2 linked regions of the Rheinheimera salexigens genome follow. The protein of the gene in region 2 interacts with the protein of the main gene of each other region in a pairwise test. Links are inferred from orthologs where the notes say so. Each region holds a gene or a part of one and is shown on either strand. Other genes may lie near its edges. The genes, in order: BI198_RS10180 and murG.

Region 1 (17,104 bases), 1.3 Mb from region 2 along the record:
TGTAGTACGGGTACGATACAATTAGTTGTACAAGAACCGGCAGAGACTATTCGCATGTCAGCCGTTAGTAATTGCTGATTAATACCATAGATAATAGTGGCATCGATATCCGCATCGCCAGGATGAGAGAATAAAACTTTTTTGGCCCCAGCATCTAGATGCCATTGGGCATGCTCCCGGCTATGAAATACGCCTGTACACTCTAATACAATATCAATATCCAATTCTGACCAAGCTAACTCTGCAGGATCCGCCTCTGAAAATAAGCGGATAGTATCCTGGGCAACCTTAATACCACCTTGTGCAGCACTCACTTCAAAACCAAAACGACCGTGTGAAGTATCATACTTAAGCAAATGAATGACACCTTCGACAGCGGCAAGCTCATTTATTGCAACCACTTGCAACTGTTGCTGCAAGCCATTTTCATATATTGCTCGCACAAGATTGCGACCAATACGGCCAAAGCCGTTTATTGCTAGTCTAATTGCCATACCATCACATTTTTAAATAGTACTTAGAACATAGTACTTAAAACTTAGTGCTTAAAACAAAAGCACATACAAAAATGGGACCATCGCTGATCCCATTTAAGGCATATTATTTAAGCCAATAACTGCTTTGCAGCTGCAACAATATTGTTAGTGGTAATACCAAAGTGTTTAAATAACTGCTCTGCAGGCGCAGACTCACCAAAGCTATTCATACCAATGATTTTGCCATCTAAGCCAACGTACTTATACCAACAGTCAATGCTTGCCGCTTCAACTGCAATACGCTTAGTGACATTAGCTGGCAATACGCTTTGACGATACTCAGCACTTTGTTGCTCAAAAGCATCAGTCGATGGCATTGATACCACACGCACGGCTACGCCCTGCTCGCTTAATTGTGCGGCGGCTTGCATAGCAAGCTCAACTTCAGAGCCAGTACCAATAATAATTAGCTCTGGCGCAGAGGTGCTATCGAGTAAAATATAACCGCCACGCTTGATATTGGCTACTTGTGCAGCGTCACGAGGCTGCTGTTGCAAATTTTGCCGACTAAAAATTAATGTGCTGGGTCCCTGTGTACGTTCAATGGCAGCTTGCCACGCTACGGCCGACTCAACTTGGTCACAAGGACGCCAGTTAATTAAGTTAGGTGTTGCACGCAATGCGGCTAATTGCTCTACCGGTTGATGAGTCGGACCATCTTCACCCAAACCAATCGAATCATGGGTATAAACAAAAATTACCCGTTGCTGCATTAATGCCGCCATACGCACCGCATTACGGGCATATTCCATAAACATTAAAAAGGTTGCGCCATACGGGATAAAGCCACCGTGCAATGCAATACCATTCATTATTGCTGACATACCGAATTCACGTACGCCATAATAAATATAGTTGCCGCTAGCATCAGTAGGCGTTAACCCTTTAGAGCCAGACCATATGGTTAAGTTAGAACCCGCTAAGTCAGCAGAGCCGCCCATAAATTCAGGTAAAATAGGACCAAATGCATTTAACGCATTTTGTGAGGCTTTGCGACTAGCAATATGCTCAGGATTAGCTTGCAACTTGTCGATGTAAGCTTGAGAAAACTCGGCCCAATTCGCCGGTAATTCACCGCTGATACGACGGCTAAATTCAGCCGCTAACTCTGGATACGCCGCACTGTAGCTGGCAAATAATTGCTGCCATTGTTGCTGACGCGCCGCACCTTGCTGTTTGGCATCCCAAGCGGCATAAATATCGGTGGGTATATCAAAAGCAGCATGTGGCCACTGTAAATATTCACGTGTTGCAGCAATTTCGGCATCACCTAATGGCGCACCGTGACAATCATGGCTGCCACCTTTATTAGGCGAACCATAACCGATAACCGTACGACAGCATATTAAGGTCGGCTTATCGGTCACTTTATGCGCTTGTTCAATGGCGTTTTGCACCGCTAGTGGGTCATGACCATCTACATTAGCAATAACATGCCAACCATAGGCTTCAAAACGTGCAGGCGTATTATCGGTAAACCAACCTTCAACTTGGCCGTCAATGGAAATACCATTATCATCCCAAAAAGCAACCAGTTTATTTAAAGCTAAAGTGCCCGCTAACGAACATGCTTCGTGCGATATGCCTTCCATTAAACAGCCATCGCCTAAAAACACATAGGTATGATGATCAACAATATCAAAGTCAGGCTGGTTAAATTGTGCCGCTAACGCTTTTTCAGCAATGGCCATACCCACCGCATTGGTTAAGCCTTGACCGAGTGGACCTGTAGTTGTTTCAACTCCTGGCGCATAACCGTATTCTGGATGACCAGGTGTTTTAGAATCTAATTGACGGAACTGCTTTAAGTCTTCAATGCTTAATTCATAGCCAGATAAATGTAACAGTGAATATAACAGCATCGAGCCATGACCATTTGACAGAATAAAGCGGTCACGGTTTGGCCAGGTTGGATCGGCAGGATTATGCTGTAAAAAGTCACGCCACAGTACTTCAGCGATATCAGCCATCCCCATAGGGGCTCCCGGGTGACCAGACTTAGCTTTTTGTACAGCATCCATACTTAGGGCACGGATTGCATTGGCGAGTTGTTTACGAGGTAGCATCTTCACTCCTGACATTGCTCAGCTTCAGACACTGAAGCTGTTAATTGAAGCCGTTAATTATAATTAGCTATATGATTAATGCGTAAAACTGACGGCATTTTCCCAGAGCCACCCGCAGATGGCAACTTTAAATCTCACCTGTTGCTTAATTCAGTAAAAACTCGCTTAAGTAGGCTCACAAAAACTGCAGTTCCTGTTAAAATAGCATTAAAGACGTCTGGGCGGCAGATTATTGTAGCAATAGCGCGCAGTTTTTATTAAAATACCCGCCTATTTTTTTCGGTTCATGCATGCAACAACGCAGCGCTGAATTTAAACTGTATTAATATTGGAACAAAACAGATGGCACAACATATTTTTACTTCTGAGTCGGTATCTGAAGGTCACCCGGATAAAATTGCTGACCAGATTTCTGACGCCGTTCTGGATGCAATTCTCGAACAGGATCCTAAGGCACGCGTTGCCTGCGAAACCTTCGTTAAAACGGGTATGGTTTTAGTGGGTGGCGAAGTGACCACATCGGCTTGGGTAGATATTGAAGAACTTACTCGTAAAACCGTGCGTAACATTGGTTATACCCATTCCGATATGGGCTTTGATGCTGACTCTTGTGCAGTATTAAATGCCATTGGTAAGCAATCACCCGATATTAATCAAGGTGTCGACCGCGCTACGCCAGCAGAGCAAGGTGCCGGTGACCAAGGTTTAATGTTTGGTTATGCCAGTGATGAAACCGATGTGTTAATGCCAGCTCCGGTTACTTATTCGCATCGTTTAATGCAGCGCCAAGCACAATTACGTAAAGATGGCACCTTACCTTGGTTGCGCCCTGATGCTAAATCACAATTAAGTTTTATCTATGAAGATGGCAAACCAATCGGTATCGATGCGGTAGTTTTATCAACTCAACATTGCGAAAGCGTTAGCACGGCAGATTTACGTGAAGCAGTAATGGAGCTGATTATTAAGCCGGTATTACCAGCTGAATGGTTAACGGATAAAACTAAATACTTTATCAATCCAACCGGTCGCTTTGTTATCGGTGGCCCTATGGGTGACTGTGGTTTAACCGGTCGTAAAATTATCGTTGATACCTACGGTGGTATGGCGCGTCACGGTGGCGGTGCTTTCTCGGGTAAAGATCCGTCAAAAGTTGACCGTTCAGCTGCTTATGCTGCCCGTTATGTAGCTAAAAATATTGTTGCTGCTGGACTGGCTAAGCGTTGTGAACTACAGGTGTCTTACGCTATTGGCGTAGCCGAGCCCACCTCTATCAGCATTGAAACCTTTGGTACCAGTAAGCTAACTGAAGATGAATTAATTACCATCATCCGTCAGCACTTTGATTTGCGTCCTTATGGTTTAATTGAAATGTTGCAGTTAGAGCGGCCTATATACTTACCTACTGCCGCTTACGGTCACTTCGGTCGTGCTGAGTTCCCTTGGGAACAAACAGACAGAGCTGAATTACTGCGCCAGTACGCAAAGTAAACAAATCATTTGATTTATAGCAAAATAAAAGGAGAGCTAAGCTCTCTTTTTTTTATTAAAAAACTATTCAATTAAGTTGCTACAAAACAAGGTATTAACCTTTGGCCATTTTTGTGTATGATATTGGCCAAATTAACGCTGACAATGGCATAGCATTATTTTAAATGTAAATGTGTAAATACAGCACAGCGCCAGTTAAAAATGATAACTAAAAACAAAAGGAAGAGTTATGTCGCAACAAGACACAGCTGTCGAAAAAACCGGGTGGCTTAACCGAGCCCTCAATAGCATTGAAGTCATTGGTAACAAGCTACCCGATCCGGCCATGTTATTTGCGTTACTAATGCTAGCAGTTTGGATAGCATCATGGGCATTATCAGGCGTAAGCTTTACAGAAGTTAATCCCCGCACTGGCGAAGCCATTGTTATTAACAATTTATTAGCACCTACCTCCTTTACCGCCTTTATGGCCAGCATGGTGCAAACCTTTGTTAGCTTTCCACCTTTAGGCGTAGTGTTAGTGGCGATGTTAGGTTTAGGTGTTGCTGAATATACCGGTTACATTAATGCCGGCTTACGTTCAATATTATCGGTAACGCCTAAAATGTTGCTAACGCCTGTGTTAGTGGCTGTGGGTATTCTTAGTCATATCGCGGTTGATGCCGGTTACGTGTTGGTTATTCCTTTAGGCGCGGTTATTTTCTATGCTGCCGGTCGTCACCCTTTAGCAGGTATCGCAGCGGCTTTTGCCGGTGTATCTGGTGGTTTTTCGGCTACCTTTTTCTTACCGTCAAGTTTAGATCCTCTTCTTGCAGGTTTAACTCAAGCATCTGCCCATTTATCAGCTGATCCCGCGGCCGCAGAATTAGTGATTAACCCACTAAACAACTACTTTTTCACCACAGCTTCAACCGTATTAATAATTATTATTGGTTGGGTACTTACCGATAAATTTATTGAACCAAGATTAAAAGCAACTAAAGTGGATGGTGACCCAGCTGAATTACCTACGATGGAGCCGCTACAAGATTACGAACGTAAAGGGTTACGTTGGGCTACCTTTGCCATGGTATTAAGTGGGGTATTATTAATGGTCTCCGCCATGCCAGAAACATCAGCTTGGCGCTCACCTGTTAACGGTCTACTTACCGATTCATCTGCGCCATTAATGCAGTCTATTGTCGGCATTATCTTTGTGTTCTTTTTAATCCCAGGTGTGGTGTACGGTTATGTTGCTGGCACAGCAAAAAATCACCGCGATATTATTCAAGGTATGAGTAAAGCCATGAGTGGTATGGGTTACTATATCGTTATGGCCTTCTTTTGTGCCCAATTTATTTATGCCTTTGGCCAATCTAATTTAGGTGCTTTAGTCGCGATTAAAGGCGCTCATGCCCTGCAACAAATGGCCTTACCTATGGGCTTTACTTTAGTCGGCATCGTGTTTTTATCAGGCTTTATTAACTTGCTTGTTGGGTCTGCCTCCGCTAAGTGGGCCTTAATCGGCGCTATCATGGTGCCTATGCTGATGGAACTAGGGGTATCTCCAGACTTAACTCAGGCTGCATATCGCGTAGGTGATTCATCTACTAATATCATTACCCCATTATTACCGTACTTTCCGTTAATAGTGGTGTTTTGTCAGAAGTACGTTAAAGCCAGTGGTATTGGTACCTTAATCGCCTTAATGCTACCGTTTTCTATTGCGATGTTAGTGTTATGGACAGCGTTTTTACTTGGCTTCTGGGCACTAGACATTCCGCTAGGTATTGGTTCAAGCTACACCTACCCTGCTAGTCAATAATAAAAAGATGGCTTAGCTTAAGCTAAAACCAGCTATCTAAATAAACCCTGTATTTGTTAAAGAGTGCGGGGTTTATTTTATCTGTCACAGAGCCAAATTGGCTGTTACCATTTAAGTAAATATTTTTAGTGAAGTATGACTATGCGCATTCCACGGATTTACCACAGCAGTAGCATAACGCTACATCAGGCTTTTACTTTAGACGAAGAAGCCGCTAATCATGTCGGTCGCGTGCTACGCATGCCCATCAATAGTGAGTTAGTATTATTTAATGGAGATGGCTTTAATTATCCTGCTCAAATAACTGAGCTGGATAAAAAGCGAGTCATGGTTACGGCAACAGAGCAAGCAAACAATCTTGTGGAGTCGCCATTAAATATTCATTTAGGCCAAGGTATTTCCCGTGGCGACAGAATGGATTTTGCTATCCAAAAAGCAGTTGAATTAGGCGTAACAGCAATAACGCCCTTATTTACTGAACGCTGCGGGGTAAAATTAGACGGTGAACGCTTAATCAAACGCACCCAGCAATGGCAAAAAATAGTTATCGCTGCTTGCGAGCAAAGTGGTCGCAGTATAGTGCCAAAGGTGCATCCGGCGATATCCCTGCAAGAATGGTTAGCTCAAGACACAAAAGAATTGAAACTAACCTTGCATCCGCGGGCAAAAGACACCATTAAGACCTTACCAGCAGTACAAGATATTCGTTTGGTTATCGGCCCAGAAGGTGGCTTTAGCGATGACGAAATGAACCAAACTACCCAAGCCGGCTTTATTAGTATTTTATTAGGCCCGCGTATTCTGCGTACAGAAACCGCAGCTTTAAGCACCATTACCGCTTTGCAGCTACAATTTGGTGACTTAGCATAAGGATAAATCACATGAGCAAAACCATTAAACTGGGTATCGTTATGGACCCAATAAGCAGCATCAATATTGAAAAAGATTCTAGTTTTGCCATGCTATTGCAAGCACAACAGCGTGGCTATGAGTTGCATTATATGGAAATGGCAGACTTGTATTTACTGCAAGGTGAAGCCCGAGCCAGTACAAAATTACTCAGCATCGAACAAAACCCAGCAAACTGGTATCAATTTGGCGCCAGCCAAGATATCGCCCTTGGCGACTTAGACGTTATTTTAATGCGTAAAGATCCGCCGTTTGATAGCGAGTTTTTATATAGCACCTATATTTTAGAGCGCGCCGAAGATGCCGGTTGCTTAATCGTCAATAAACCACAAAGCTTACGCGATGCTAACGAAAAGCTGTACACCAGTTGGTTTAGCCAATTTTCGCCAAAAACTTTAGTAACTAGCGATGCTAAACGACTTAAAGCATTTTACGAAGCAGAGCAAGATGTCATATTAAAACCGTTAGATGGTATGGGTGGTGCGTCAATATTTCGCTTAAAACCAGGCGATGCTAACGTTAGTGTGATTATAGAAACCCTAACCGAGCATGGTCAGCGATATACCATGGCGCAAAAGTTTATACCCGATATAACTGCAGGAGATAAGCGGATATTAGTGGTAAACGGTAAACCCGTGCCATACTGTTTAGCGCGCATACCGGCCAAAGGCGAAACTCGCGGTAACCTAGCAGCGGGTGGTCGAGGTGAAGCCAGAGCCTTATCAGAATCAGACTGGGCCATTGCTAATGCCATTGCCCCCACCCTAAAAGCTAAAGGCTTAATTTTTGTCGGTTTAGATGTTATTGGTGATAAATTAACGGAAATAAATGTCACTAGCCCAACCTGTATTAGAGAAATTGAAGCTGCTTTTCCAATTAGTGTTACCGGTATGTTATTTGATGAAATTGAACAGCTATTGGCTTAACTAAAACTTTTTAGTAAGACTATTTTAAAGGTGATTTCGCTTTCAAAGAGCATAAACAAGAGGTGCGTATGCAGAATTATCAGAACCATTTTCTGGTCGCCATGCCATCAATGGACGATCCGCGTTTTAAACGTAGCGTAACCTATATTTGTGAGCACAATGAACATGGCGCGATGGGTATTGTTATTAACCATCCGCTGGATGTTAAAGTTGCGGACTTATTAAAACAATTAGATATTGAATTTAACACCGACAGCCCTGCCGCACATGCCTATGTCTGTTCTGGCGGGCCAGTACAGCATGATCGCGGTTTTGTGTTACATACAGCTAAAGATGGCTACAGCAGTAGTATGCACTTAACCGATGATCTGATGGTCACAACTTCGAAAGATATTTTAATTGATTTAACTACCGATAAGGCACCGGAAAAGTTTATCTTAGCGTTAGGTTTTGCTGGATGGGAACAAGGCCAGTTAGAGCAAGAAATGGCAGATAATGCTTGGTTAATGATCCCGGCTGATAACGGAATTATTTTTGATCTAAGCCATGCCGAAAAATGGCAATCTGCCACAGCTAAAATTGGCATTCAAACTTGGCAATTAACTAATGAAGCAGGTCATGCTTAATGGCAAAACGTACCATTTTAAGTTTTGATTATGGCACCAAAAGTATTGGGGTCGCTGTCGGTCAAGAGTTCACCGGCACGGCATCTTTACTTAGCGCATTAAAAGCCCAAGACGGCACACCAGATTGGTCTAAGTTAGAGCTATTAATTAAAGAGTGGCAACCGGATTTATTATTAATCGGTTTACCGTTAAATATGGATGGTACTGAGCAGCCATTTACGGCGCGCTGTCGTAAATTTGCTAATCGGTTACATGGTCGCTTTGGTCTACCTGTTAGCTTACATGATGAGCGCCTAACAACCACGGAAGCGCGCAGTCAGCTATTTGCAGAAGGCGGTTATCGCAAATTAAGTAAAGATAAAGTCGACAGTTTGTCAGCAAAAATAATATTTGAGAGTTGGTATGAACAGCACAACACCAATTAAACCTGGCTACTACCAGCATTACAAAGGTGGCTATTATCAAGTAATCGATTGTGCTTTGCACAGCGAAACGGAAGAGTGGTTAGTGATCTATCGCCCACTGTATGGTGAGCAAGGCTTATGGGCTAGGCCATTAACTATGTTTACTGAAAACGTGACTATTGTCGACGAGCTTATCCCAAGGTTTCAATACATTGGCCAAACTAAGCCAAACTAAGCCAGACTAAACCTGCGCTATGTAAGCCACTAAACCAGTCGTTATATTCGTAACTACTTGACACAAAAAAGAGCAACTGAAGTTGCTCTTTTTTACTTTACGAACATTATTGCAGGCATTACAGGCATTGTAGCTAGCGGGACAGAGCTAACTACTGTTGCTGTCGATACCACTCACCAATAATTAAACTGGCTGCGACNCTATGTAAGCCACTAAACCAGTCGTTATATTCGTAACTACTTGACACAAAAAAGAGCAACTGAAGTTGCTCTTTTTTTACTTTACGAACATTATTGCAGGCATTACAGGCATTGTAGCTAGCGGGACAGAGCTAACTACTGTTGCTGTCGATACCACTCACCAATAATTAAACTGGCTGCGACACTAACATTTAACGATTCTACTTTGCCACTGCCGGGTATTTGCAATGCGATATCAGCAGTTTTAGCCACGTTTTTCGAGACGCCAAACATTTCCTCACCAAATACTACCACCACTTTGGCCGGTAATTTGGTTTGATACAACGAAGCACCATTATGACTAGACGTGGTCAATAGGGTATAACCGGCTTGCTTACACAGCTGTAGGCTAAGTGCCAAGCTATCGCTAGATAAGCCCGCTACAAACTCCCCGCCGCCTTCAGCCGTCCGTAGCGCGGCACCAGATTGCAGTAGCTCGGGTTGCTGCATAATCACGCCACTAACACCAAAATGAGCACAGCTGCGACTAATTGCACCTAAATTATGCGGGTTACCCACACCGTCTAAGGCTAATAAACAGTCAGTTTTGCCTTTTTGTTGTTGCAAATAACTGGCTAAGCTTTGTATCGGCTTACGTTTTACTAACAGCACAACACCACCGTGGTGCGCACTCGCAGCAATTTTTTCTAACTCTTGATCTTCAACAATATGGTAAGCCTTTTTCTGCTGCGCCAGATATTTCATCACATCCGAAAACTTGGCCGCCATATCGGCATTCAAATATAAACGAATAATACTCTCTGGGCGTTGCTGAAATAATACCCGACAGGCATTGTCACCATACACTTTACTTTCATCTGTTTTTGGCTTTGCCGGTCTTGTACCACTCGACGTAGGCCGTTGGCCACCACTCTTTAGCCATGGCTTTTGTAAAGGATTTTTTGCAGGCTTATGTGAAGGCTTTGCTGACGAGTTTTGTGCTGTACTTTTTGCGGGGCTGCGAGGTTTCCTCGGCTTATTACTATGCTCAGACATTTCATTCCTACTAACAGCCAATAGGCGACTATTTTATGATACTGCTAATTTTACCAGCTGCGAAGCAACAATACTTGTATTTTTCCCGCTGCGCAGTAAGCTGTCGGCCTTGATTTTGCTTTCTCTTACTATTGTAGACTTAAATTATGCTTAGTTATCGCCATAGTTACCATGCAGGTAATCATGCAGATGTGGTTAAACATCTGGTGCAAGTTGCTATTATTGACTATCTATTAAAAAAAGATAAACCGTTTTGTTATCATGATAGCCATGCCGGTGCTGGGTTATATAGCTTAGCGTCAGAGCAAGCCCTTAAAACTGCTGAGTATGAAACTGGCATAGGTAAATTGTGGCTGCATCAAGCGCAAAGCCCAGCATTACAAAGCTACTTAGAGGTTATCAAAAGCTTAAACACAGATGAAGAGTTAAGCTTTTATCCAGGCTCGCCAAAAATTGCTGAACTTATGTTGCGGCCAACCGACAGTATTCAGGCCACTGAATTGCATCCTAGCGATTACCCCATATTGGCCAGTCAATTTATTCGCCGCCGTTATAGCCGGATAGAAAACCAAGATGCTTGGGCGGGTTTTAAAGCTATGCTACCGCCATTACATAAACGCGGCTTAGTCTTAATAGACCCACCGTATGAATTAAAGCATGAATATCAAGATGTGGTTGCTGGACTTAAACTAGCCTATCAGCGTTTCCCCCAAGCTACTTATGCGATTTGGTACCCCGTGATTGAACGTGCCGCCATAGAAGCCTTTATTCGTGAACTGGTGAGTACTGGGATTAAAAACCAATTACGCATTGAATTGTGTCCGCTTAGCGACACTGACAGCTACGGTATGACCGGCAGTGGTATGTTGGTGATTAACCCACCTTACACCCTTGCCGACACCATGCGTCAAGCGTTAGCTGAAATTCAACCGCTAGTGGCGCCTAATGGCGACTGGCAAGTACATCAACTTGTTTTAGAATAGACTTTGTCAAGTATTTGAATTGTCTTTAGTTAGTGTTTGGATAGTTGTAGATAAAGCTTTGGAGTCATTATGCGTATTATATTTTTGTTACTATTAGCAGTAAGCTCACAGCAGGTTTTCGCTTTTGGTCAAACTGGCCATAAAATGATTTGTGATATGGCCTATCAACTAAGTCAGCCACAAACCCAAGCGCATATTGATAACCTAGTACAAACCTCGGGTTTAGACAGCTTTGCCGAAGGGTGTGTTTGGCCAGATACCATTCGCAATGATGACGGTTTCAAATGGTCCTCGCCACTGCATTACGTTAATTTTCCACGACATAAAAGCACGATAAGTCATAGTGATTGTGCTCAGCAAGGCTGTGTTTTATCGGCTATTGATGATATGCAGCGTCGCTTAAGCCACGATGCTTATGACTGGCAAGCCCTAATGTTTTTAGCGCATTTTATTGCTGACTTACACCAACCGCTGCATGTTAGCTTTGCTGATGACTTAGGCGGCAATAAAACTGAAGTCAGTTTTTACTTACAGCCAACTAATTTACACTCAGTGTGGGATTCCCGAATATTAGCCAAATTAGGCTATAACGATAACCGCATTAAACAACAGCAGCTATTACACGCTATTGACAGTAGGCAAGCTTACCAATGGCAACAAACTGATGCGTTAGCATGGGCAAATGAATCAGCGGCAATAACGACCCATATTTATGCTCAGTACCAGCCAAATATGCAGCTTGCGGATACTTATGTCCAACAAAACCAAGCCAAAATTGAAATGCGTATCCAACAAGCCGCCGTGCGTTTGGCGTTTATATTAGATCAAGCTTTTAACTACCGCCCTTAAAGTGGTAGTTATATTTACACTAAGGTTAAACTATCCAGCCTTTACTAATTTGCCTAAAGCTATCGGTGCCGCTGCAATTTAACCATTCAAATGCTAGCATTTCTTTGCTAATAATCTGCGCACCCTGCTGTTGCATCCGGTTTAGCGCTAACTGCTTATTTTCGGCCGTACGCGAGCCTACGGCTTCGCTAACTACAAATACTTGATAGTCTGCCGCTAATAAATCCAGCACGGTTTGTAATACACATACATGGGCTTCGGTGCCTATTACCACAATTTGTTTGCGTTTAGTGGCGGCAATTGCCTTAGCAATATGCGGCTCACGCAGTGCGCTAAAATGCATTTTTTGCAGCATCTGTTGCTCTGGAATTAACTCTGCAATTGACGGCAAGGTTGGGCCTAAACCTTTTGGATACTGCTCGGTGCCCCAGACTGGCACATCAAGCTGTAATGCCACTTGTAACACCCAAGCAGCGGCTTGCTCTACTTCTTTAGTTTGATCAATCGCTGGCGCTAACTTTTGTTGAATATCAATTAACAACACTAAGCTGTGTTCTTGTTGCAATAGCATACACTCACCTATTTTTGACTAATTAAACCCACTCTCTGGGCTAGCACTTACTTTAAATTTAAGTGTATATACGGCTCGGTTTGCCCACACTCAACACTATCATAACCACTATAAGCAGTTAAGATATGACAAGCCAGCAGATTATTATCGCTAGCGGTTGCCTGCACTATTGGTCAACTAATTGAATCAAACGGCTATCAACACCCCCTAAATCATCAACTACCCGCAATTGGTAGCGCCCTGCTTGTGCCGTCCAAAAAAAGGTTTCGCCTGGTTTTACCGTGGCTAAATAACGATTATTGGCAAACCAATGCGCTTGACTAACATCACCGTCAAAACTGGCTTGTAAGGCAATTTTACGCTGCTCAGCACTTGCACCTAATTGATAGACTAAATCTGCTTGTGGCGAACGGATTGCGGGCATAGTACTCACTACTGGCGACAAACCAGTACAAGCTTGGCCAAAATCAGGGGGCTGACGTAAAATAATACCGGCATTAATAAAGCTGCGATTAACATCCGAGGGCCAAAATTCATAGACATCTAATTTGGTTTTGCCCGGCTGATGAAAACAAGCCCGTTTGCCGCTAATAATATCCACCGGTACCGCTCGATGTACCTTGGACAGTTTTATCGGCGATACGCCAGGAATAAACCAGCCTAGTTCGGTTTGTGGGCAGTACTTATTGGGTAAATCGCCACTGCGCTGGCATAAGGGGACTTGGCGCAGATTTAAGTCGGCCGTAGCCGTGAATAAGGCCTTATTAGTGGTTGGTGAGATATCGAGCAAATCGAGTATTTGAAAAAACAGCGGCCCTGCAGCTGAGCGGCCCACTAAGTTTGGATTACTATCGCCATTAAAATTGCCTAACCATACCGCCAATACATAGTCACCACTTAATCCAACCGCCCAGGCATCGCGAAATGCATATGAGGTCCCTGTCTTCCATGCCACTGGGGTGCTGGAGGTTAACTTTGTTAATAACGCCGCTTGCGGTTTAGCATGCTGGCGTAACATATCTAACGTCAGAAATGCCGCTTCTTTAGATAATACTGAGTGGGTTTTGTTATTGGCCACATTATCCATATTTTCAGTTTTTTTAATATTTTCAACACCTTCAATACTTCCAATACTTTCTACATTTTCATCAGAAGCTTCAGCTTGCCAATTTACCTTGCCCCATTGGCCTTGATTACCCAAGCTGGCATAGAGCTGCACTAATTGCTGCATGGTAATTTCCATTCCGCCTAGGGCTAATGCTAAACCATAATACTCAGCAGGTTGCGGCAGATTAACACCCGCTTGAAGTAACCATTGATAAAAGTCCGGCTGCTGTAATTGCGATTGCAAATGTACCGCAGGTAAATTACGACTATTAATTAAGGCCGCGGTAGCATGAATAGGCCCAACAAATTGGCGGTCAAAATTTTCCGGGTTAAAGCCACCATAACGACGGGGTAAATCGATTAATAACGATTGGGGATGAATAATACCCTGCTGCATGGCCAAGGCATAAATAAATGGTTTTAACGCAGAACCCGGAGAGCGCAAAGCAGTAACACCGTCGACTTGACCATGTATGGCGGCATTATTAAAATCTGCTGAGCCCAACCAAGATACTACCTGTAAGTTACTGCGCTTTATCAACAGCACACTAGCATTTTCTAAGCCTTTGCTTTGTTGGCGTAATAAATAAGCTTGAACTAAACGCTCTACTTGCTGCTGCACCCCTAGCTGTAAACTGGTATAAAACCGCCCTTGCTGGCCGGTGCTAGCCGCTAAATAATTAATAAAGTGTGGTGCAGCATAAGGTAAGTTGCTGCGCTTTTGGTAATGCAACGGCATTTCTAATCGGCTGATTTGTGCTGTAGATAAGGGTATTGGCTTACTTGGCGTACTTAGGTTAGCAGGGTTTGCTGGTTTAGCTTGTTGCTGCAGCCACAGCTGAGCTAAACGCTGCCGTGCCAGCTCTAATTGCTGTTGGCCCGTTGTGGTTTCAGGGTTTCGTTGGCTGGGGTTTTGTGGCATTACCGCTAACGCTAATGACTCGGGTAAGGTTAAGTATTTCGCCTCTTTGCTAAAGTAAACTAAACTTGCGGCGGCGACGCCTTCAATATTTGCGGCATAAGGGGCGTAATTAAAATAGCCTTCTAATATTTCGGTTTTAGAAAAGTGACGCTCTAAATACAGCGCGTACGCCAGCTGTTGTAACTTGCCGGCCCAAGTATTACTGCGCAGATTAAAGCGTAATCGGGCTAATTGCATACTAATAGTCGACGCACCTTGCCGCCGGCCATCTTTAATCACACTTTGCCAAAAAGCACGTAATATCGCCGAGCCATCAACGCCATAATGCTGATAAAAGTTCCGATCTTCATACAACAAAGTGGCTTGCTGTAACGACGGGGCAATATCATTTAACGTAATGCGTAATCGATAACGCTGATCGTTCGCTAAGCGCAAACTTAGCAACTCACCCTCAGCTGCAAAATAAGCGCTGGCTTGTTGATAATTTCGATAAAGATCGGGTTTAGGTGATAACCACAAACTTATCGCTGCAGTGAGCGCTAGTAATAGCGCTATTAACCCGAACAACCTTAATAGCGCTATAAGCTTAGTCTTTACTAGCCTAGCTTTGCCCCTAGCGGGTAATAGTTTGCTGCTAGCCATTACTGCTCTGCGTTGACCTTAAAGCGAGATGCCACAGAATGGGCATTTACGCTGCGATCGTACATCGATTCGGCATAAACCGCGGGGACCACAAAATCACCGGCAGCCGTCACTTTAACTTGATACTTAAGCTCAGTACTTTGCGGGCCAAAGCTGGCGTAATAGACAATTCGGTCTTCGCGCACATCAATGTAATCCGCTCGCCAGTGTGTTTGCTCTCTGGGTAACGAGCTACGAATAACGCTAAAACCGGCAGGTAATAAATCTATAACTGCAATATTAGTGTGCCATTGTTTAGTGGTGCTACGAATACGCAACCTAACCGTCAATTCATCACCCTGCTGCGCTGTTGCGACTTTGTTGCCTGCAGCATCTAAATAGTCACGCACCACTTCTAAATCATTACTGGTTGCGCTGCTAGGCAATGTAGCGGCAAAACCCGCTTCGCTTAAGGCATAGAAAACCGGTTGCGCCGATTCTATTAATACCTTGTCGGCGTTAACAGCTAGGTTCGCCTGCGGCATTGCACTGCTGTTATCCGCAAGATTTACCGGTTGTTTTGTATCGGCAATAAGCTGATAAAACTGCAGTGAGTCATTATAAGTACCGCCTTGCATTTGGCCATAAGCTGACAAGGCTAACACGGCATAGGCCGAGCTAATGGTATTATAGTGACCGTCAAACATCGGCTGCACTAAATTTAACACTGTATCTGCATCTAGCTGCTGGGCTTTATCGGTAAAATGCTCAGCTAATAGATAAATATATTGGGCATCTAAGCTTAGTTGCGATTGAAAGGCAGCATTGGCAAAAGGTGATGGCGCTATGCGGTTATCCAATTCAGCCTGCTGCTGAAACGCTGACGGTTTGTTCAGTCGATATTGGCTAATTAAACTATTCGCCACATCTTGTTTTTGCAGTAGCTGATAACTTGCCGCCATATACACTGCGGTAATGTCTGATTGCCACGCTTGCTTATGTTGTTTCTCTAACCGCTCATGTAATGCCACTAAATAATTACTGGTTACCTGACCATTACGGGTTAGTAAATATATAGCATTCGCACGTAGCCGAGCCTGATAGACATTAGCGCCATTTAACCGCGCTAAACTGGTTAAATATTCCAGTCCTTGTTCAAGCATATAGTTAGGTACCGCTAGCCCTTGCTCTCGTGCTGCTAATAAAAAGTGCATGGTATACACACTCGGCGCATCGGCACTGTTTTGCTGTCCTGGCCAAAAGTTAAAGCCACCGTCATGCTGTTGGCGCTCGGCCAATTTAGTTATCAAGCTAGCAAATTTTTGCTGTAACGCTGGCAATTGATTTTGATAAGCCGGTTGTTGCACTAAGCCAATCCAAGGAAAGACTTGCGACACTATTTGCTCGGTACAACCATGCGGGTACTGGGCTAAATAGTCACTAAAGCTTTCAGCCAATACCAGTGGATTACTGGAAGCAGTTACCGACAACTGCGCTAACTCGGGATACCATTTAGTACTTGGGCTTAAGCTAACCTGACCTTTTTTAGCAAAGCCGGCCGTAATATGCTGTTGATAATCTGTCGCTGGCCTAATACTGATACTGAGATCCCGATCCGTTTGCTCTACTATACTGTCTTTTTCATAACGAGCACTAAAGCGCACGCTTGCTTCGCCTAATTGGGCTAAGGCTTTTACTCTAAATCGGGCGCTGGCTTCACTGCCTTCGGCAATGGTTAATTGCTGCTTAGCCGACCCGACTAATTGCAACGAGTCTGGTAGCGTTAATACTACCTCTACTTTTGCTTGCTGGCCGGACT
Region 2 (4,219 bases):
TGGCGTAAGGCGTTTAAAATGGCGGCTTCACTAATACCTTCATCTACGGCTACTGCAAAAGCTGCCGTGGCGTTTAAGGCATTGTGTCTACCCGGTAGATTTAACACCACTAGGCGCTGCGCACCACTTGGATCGGTGATAGTAAATTTACTTTGCGTACCCTGTTGCGAAAAGTCACTTATCACATAGTCAGCATCTGGGTTAAAACCATAAGTTAAAATAGTCCGGCCAATTTGCGGAATTAACTCACGCAAAACCGGGTCATCTAAACAAATAACGGCTACACCATAGAACGGCAAGTTATGACAAAATTCGATATAAGTGTCTTTCATTTTTTCAAAGTCGCCCTGGTAGGTATCCATATGGTCGGCTTCGATATTAGTGATAACAGTCGTCAGCGGTTGTAAATGTAAAAATGAAGCATCGCTTTCATCGGCTTCTGCAATTAAATACCGACCTGCGCCTAAACGGGCGTTAGAGCCAGCTGAATTTAATAGTCCACCAATAATAAAAGTAGGATCCGTTCCGGCTTCAGCAAAAATAGAGGCTAAAAAACTTGTGGTGGTGGTTTTACCGTGAGTTCCGGCAATCGCTATACCATGCCTAAAACGCATTAACTCACCGAGCATTTCAGCGCGGCGCACCACTGGAATGCGTAATTCACGCGCAGCTTTCACTTCTGCGTTATCTGAATGAATAGCACTCGATACCACCACCACACTGGCGCCAGCAATATAGCTTGCGTTATGGCCAAAATGTATCACCACACCCAGTGAAGCTAAGCGATCAGTCACCGCATTTGCCGCGATATCTGAACCGGATACGTTGTAACCTTCATTGACTAAAACTTCAGCAATACCACCCATACCCGCACCACCAATGCCGACAAAGTGGATGCGCTCTACTCGGCGCATGGCGAGCTTTTGCTGTTGAGGTGCCTGATTCATATCGTTGTTCCTGTTACGGGCTGCGCCACAGCTTGCTGACAAAATTGCACGACCTGCTCGGTGGCATTATCTAATGCACAGGCTTTGGCAGTGCTAGCAAGTTGCTGTAATTGCGTTTTATCTGTTAACCATTGCTGCAGCATCGGCAGCAAGTTGGCAGCCGTTAATTCTGTTTGTTTTATTACTAACGCCGCCTGTTGTTGGCTTAACCAATGGGCATTAGCGGTTTGATGATCATCAATCGCATTAGGTAACGGCACAAATATGGCCGCCACACCGGCACTCGCTACTTCACTAACCGTAGAAGCACCAGCACGACAGATCACAACATCGGCCCAGCGATACGCCGCGGCCATGTCATCTATAAATGCTGCCACATCAACACTTAACCCTGGCTGAGCCAGTGCGTTATAACGCTGCTCAGTGCTGGTTAATAACGCCGTACCGGTTTGATGCTGAACATTAACTTGTCCAGCAGCAGCGGCTGCGGCAAAAATAACCGGTAATTGTTCATTTAAGGCTTTAGCCCCTAAGCTACCGCCGATGACCAGCACATTTAATGTTTTACTGGTGTTATGTTGCTGACCGACATTAATTAACTCGGCGCGTACTGGGTTACCCACTAGCTGCTGTTTAGGCAAGGCTGCAAATGCGCTTGGAAATGCCACTAATACGTTGCGGGCAAATTTAGCTAATAGTTTATTAGTGCTACCGGCCACGGCATTTTGTTCATGAATAATTAATGGCACTTGGCTTAACCAAGCGGCTAAACCGCCGGGGCCACTGGCATAACCGCCAAAGCCAAGCACTAGGTTTGGCTGCACAGTATTAATAATGCGTCGTGCTTGCCACACCGACTTAATTAGCATCCAAGGCGCTTTTAATAACGACAATGGGCTTTTGCCACGTAAGCCAGAGATTTGAATACTATGAAATGGCAGGCCAAATTTTGGCACTAACTGGGCTTCCATGCGGTCTTGGCTGCCTAACCAATGTACTTGCCAGCCTTGGGCTAATAACGCCATAGCCACAGCTTTTGCAGGAAATATATGCCCGCCCGTACCACCAGCCATAATTAAAATGCGAGGCGATTTCATTGGCTTAGTCATGACGGCCACCACTAATAGCCTGACGGCCTTTAAATCGAGTTTCAAAATCGATACGCAGCAATAATGCAGCAGCTACCAGCATTACCACTAAGCTACTACCCCCTGAACTAACAAAGGGTAACGTTAAACCTTTAGTGGGTAATGCGCCGGTGGCGACACCGATATTAACGGCGGCTTGAAAACCAATCCAAATAGATAAGGCGTAAGCTAAAAAGCCATGAAAGCTCATGTTTTTGGCCAAGGCGCGCTGACCAATGCGTAAAGCGCGATACACCAAAGTAAATAGTAACGTTAGTAAAATGGTCACACCAATAAAGCCCGTTTCTTCGGCGATAACGGCTAAAATAAAGTCGGTATGCGCTTCAGGTAAGTATTCTAGTTTTAAAATACTGTTACCTAAGCCTTGGCCAAACCAACTACCACGACCAAAGGCCATTAAGGATTGGGTTAACTGATAGCCACTACCAAACGGATCAGCCCAAGGATCTAAAAATGCGGTAACCCGTTTCCAGCGATATTCGCTATAAAAAATTAACGCCGCGATTAATAACAACCCGGTGACGATAAGCAGCATAAATTGCCAAATTCGCGCGCCAGCTAAAAATAATAACGCGACTGTGGTGGCAAACATCACTATCACAGTACCTAAATCTGGCTGCATTAGTAATAAACCCGCAAATACGACCAGCACTAACAACGGTTTTAAAAAGCCTTTAAAGTTATCACGTACTTCTTCGTGCCGACGTACTAAGTAACTGGCTAAATATACAAAAAAGAACAGTTTTGCTGGCTCTGCGGCTTGAATGCCAATCGGGCCAATTGATAACCAACGGGTACTACCATTAACATTTTTACCTACAATTAACACCGCAATTAACAGCGCTAAGCCCGCAATTAACAGCAACATATTACTGCTATGCCACCACTGCACGGGCACAGATAACACGACAACGGATAAGCTAATACCTATGCCGATATACACCAAGTGGCGTATGGTAAAGTGCAGCTCGTTATCAAATAATCTTGAAGCAACGGGTACCGAAGCACTAGTAACCATTACTAGGCCAAAGCATAAAATAAGCATTAGTAAAATCAGAAACAATTTATCGTAAGCGGCACCATCATCTACTTGCCACCACTGCTGCAATACTTGAATCGGGTTTTGCCATTGCGATAATGCTAACTGTTTCATAGCACCTCCGCTTTAACTGCTTGGACAAACTGATCGCCACGCTCGCCATAGCTGCTAAACATATCTAAGCTGGCACAAGCAGGTGATAACAACACCATATCGCCGGCTTGGGCTATTTTGGCTGCAGCTGCAACCGCTGCGACTAAGCTTTTCACTTCAATGCTATTGGCTGTTAATGCCGCTATTGCTGGACCGTCTTTACCTAAGGTAATTAACTGCTGCACATCGCGCTGTAAAACAGGCTGCAGCTCAGTCAGATCGGCGCCTTTACCATCACCACCGGCGATTAATATTAATTTACCTGCTACGCTGGGTTTTAAACCGGCAATCGCAGCTAAAGTCGCGCCTATATTGGTCGCCTTGGAGTCATTAACCCAACGTATACCCTTATGCTCTAGCACTAAAATGCAGCGATGAGCTAAAGGTTGAAACTGTTGTAATGCTGATATTAAACCGTCACGGCTGGCACCTGCAGCTAGGGCTAAAGCGGCAGCGACTATGGCATTAAATTGATTATGGGCACCAAACAAGCTCATCTGTGCTACTGGCAATAAGGCTGCGCCAGCGACTTTTAGCCAAGCTTGCTCGTTAACCTGACAGATACCAAAATCAGCATCCGCTAAGCTGACTCCTAAGGTTTTTTCGGCATCTTGTGGCATTGTGGCCGCATCATCAACATTAAATACTGCTAATTTAGTGTGTTGGTATACCCGCTGTTTCGATGCCGTATAAGCGGCCATATTGTTATAACGATCTAAGTGATCGGCACTAACATTTAAAATGCAGCTCGCCACACTATGCAAAGACTGGGTAGTGTCTAGTTGAAAACTCGAGAACTCCAGTACAAACACATCAATGTTAGGCTGAGTGATGGCATCTAATACCGGCAGCCCAATATTACCGGCTGCTAACGCATTAATACCACTGCGCTGCAGCATGGCTTCCACCAACTTAGTCACGGTAGATTTACC

Evidence for each region.
Region 1: the proteins of murG (region 2) and BI198_RS10180 interact in binary tests that used the Escherichia coli proteins (3 or more experiments, as listed by UniProt). The link is inferred for Rheinheimera salexigens from one-to-one orthologs.

Annotation. Positions count from the first base shown.
Region 1 is NZ_MKEK01000001.1:2,213,950-2,231,053, forward strand. The notes cover bases 8,283-11,071. They hold BI198_RS10180 (tRNA/rRNA methyltransferase), read right to left. Parts: upstream 10,233-11,071; coding sequence 9,333-10,232; downstream 8,283-9,332. Other genes in these bases: BI198_RS10165 (YqgE/AlgH family protein), read left to right, coding at 8,283-8,358; ruvX (Holliday junction resolvase RuvX), read left to right, coding at 8,358-8,783; BI198_RS10175 (DUF1653 domain-containing protein), read left to right, coding at 8,761-8,997; BI198_RS10185 (23S rRNA (adenine(2030)-N(6))-methyltransferase RlmJ), read left to right, coding at 10,379-11,071. Outside these bases: epd (erythrose-4-phosphate dehydrogenase), read right to left, coding at 1-494; tkt (transketolase), read right to left, coding at 605-2,602; metK (methionine adenosyltransferase), read left to right, coding at 2,945-4,093; BI198_RS10150 (AbgT family transporter), read left to right, coding at 4,323-5,897; rsmE (16S rRNA (uracil(1498)-N(3))-methyltransferase), read left to right, coding at 6,039-6,767; gshB (glutathione synthase), read left to right, coding at 6,779-7,732; more of BI198_RS10165, read left to right, coding at 7,801-8,282; more of BI198_RS10185, read left to right, coding at 11,072-11,215; BI198_RS10190 (S1/P1 nuclease), read left to right, coding at 11,285-12,064; BI198_RS10195 (hydrolase), read right to left, coding at 12,090-12,635; pbpC (penicillin-binding protein 1C), read right to left, coding at 12,802-15,306; BI198_RS10205 (alpha-2-macroglobulin), read right to left, coding at 15,306-17,104.
Region 2 is NZ_MKEK01000001.1:949,411-953,629, reverse strand. The notes cover bases 1-2,999. They hold murG (undecaprenyldiphospho-muramoylpentapeptide beta-N-acetylglucosaminyltransferase), read right to left. Parts: upstream 2,057-2,999; coding sequence 944-2,056; downstream 1-943. Other genes in these bases: ftsW (putative lipid II flippase FtsW), read right to left, coding at 2,049-2,999; murC (UDP-N-acetylmuramate--L-alanine ligase), read right to left, coding at 1-947. In the rest of the region: more of ftsW, read right to left, coding at 3,000-3,248; murD (UDP-N-acetylmuramoyl-L-alanine--D-glutamate ligase), read right to left, coding at 3,245-4,219. UniProt on the Escherichia coli protein: Cell wall formation. Catalyzes the transfer of a GlcNAc subunit on undecaprenyl-pyrophosphoryl-MurNAc-pentapeptide (lipid intermediate I) to form undecaprenyl-pyrophosphoryl-MurNAc-(pentapeptide)GlcNAc (lipid intermediate II).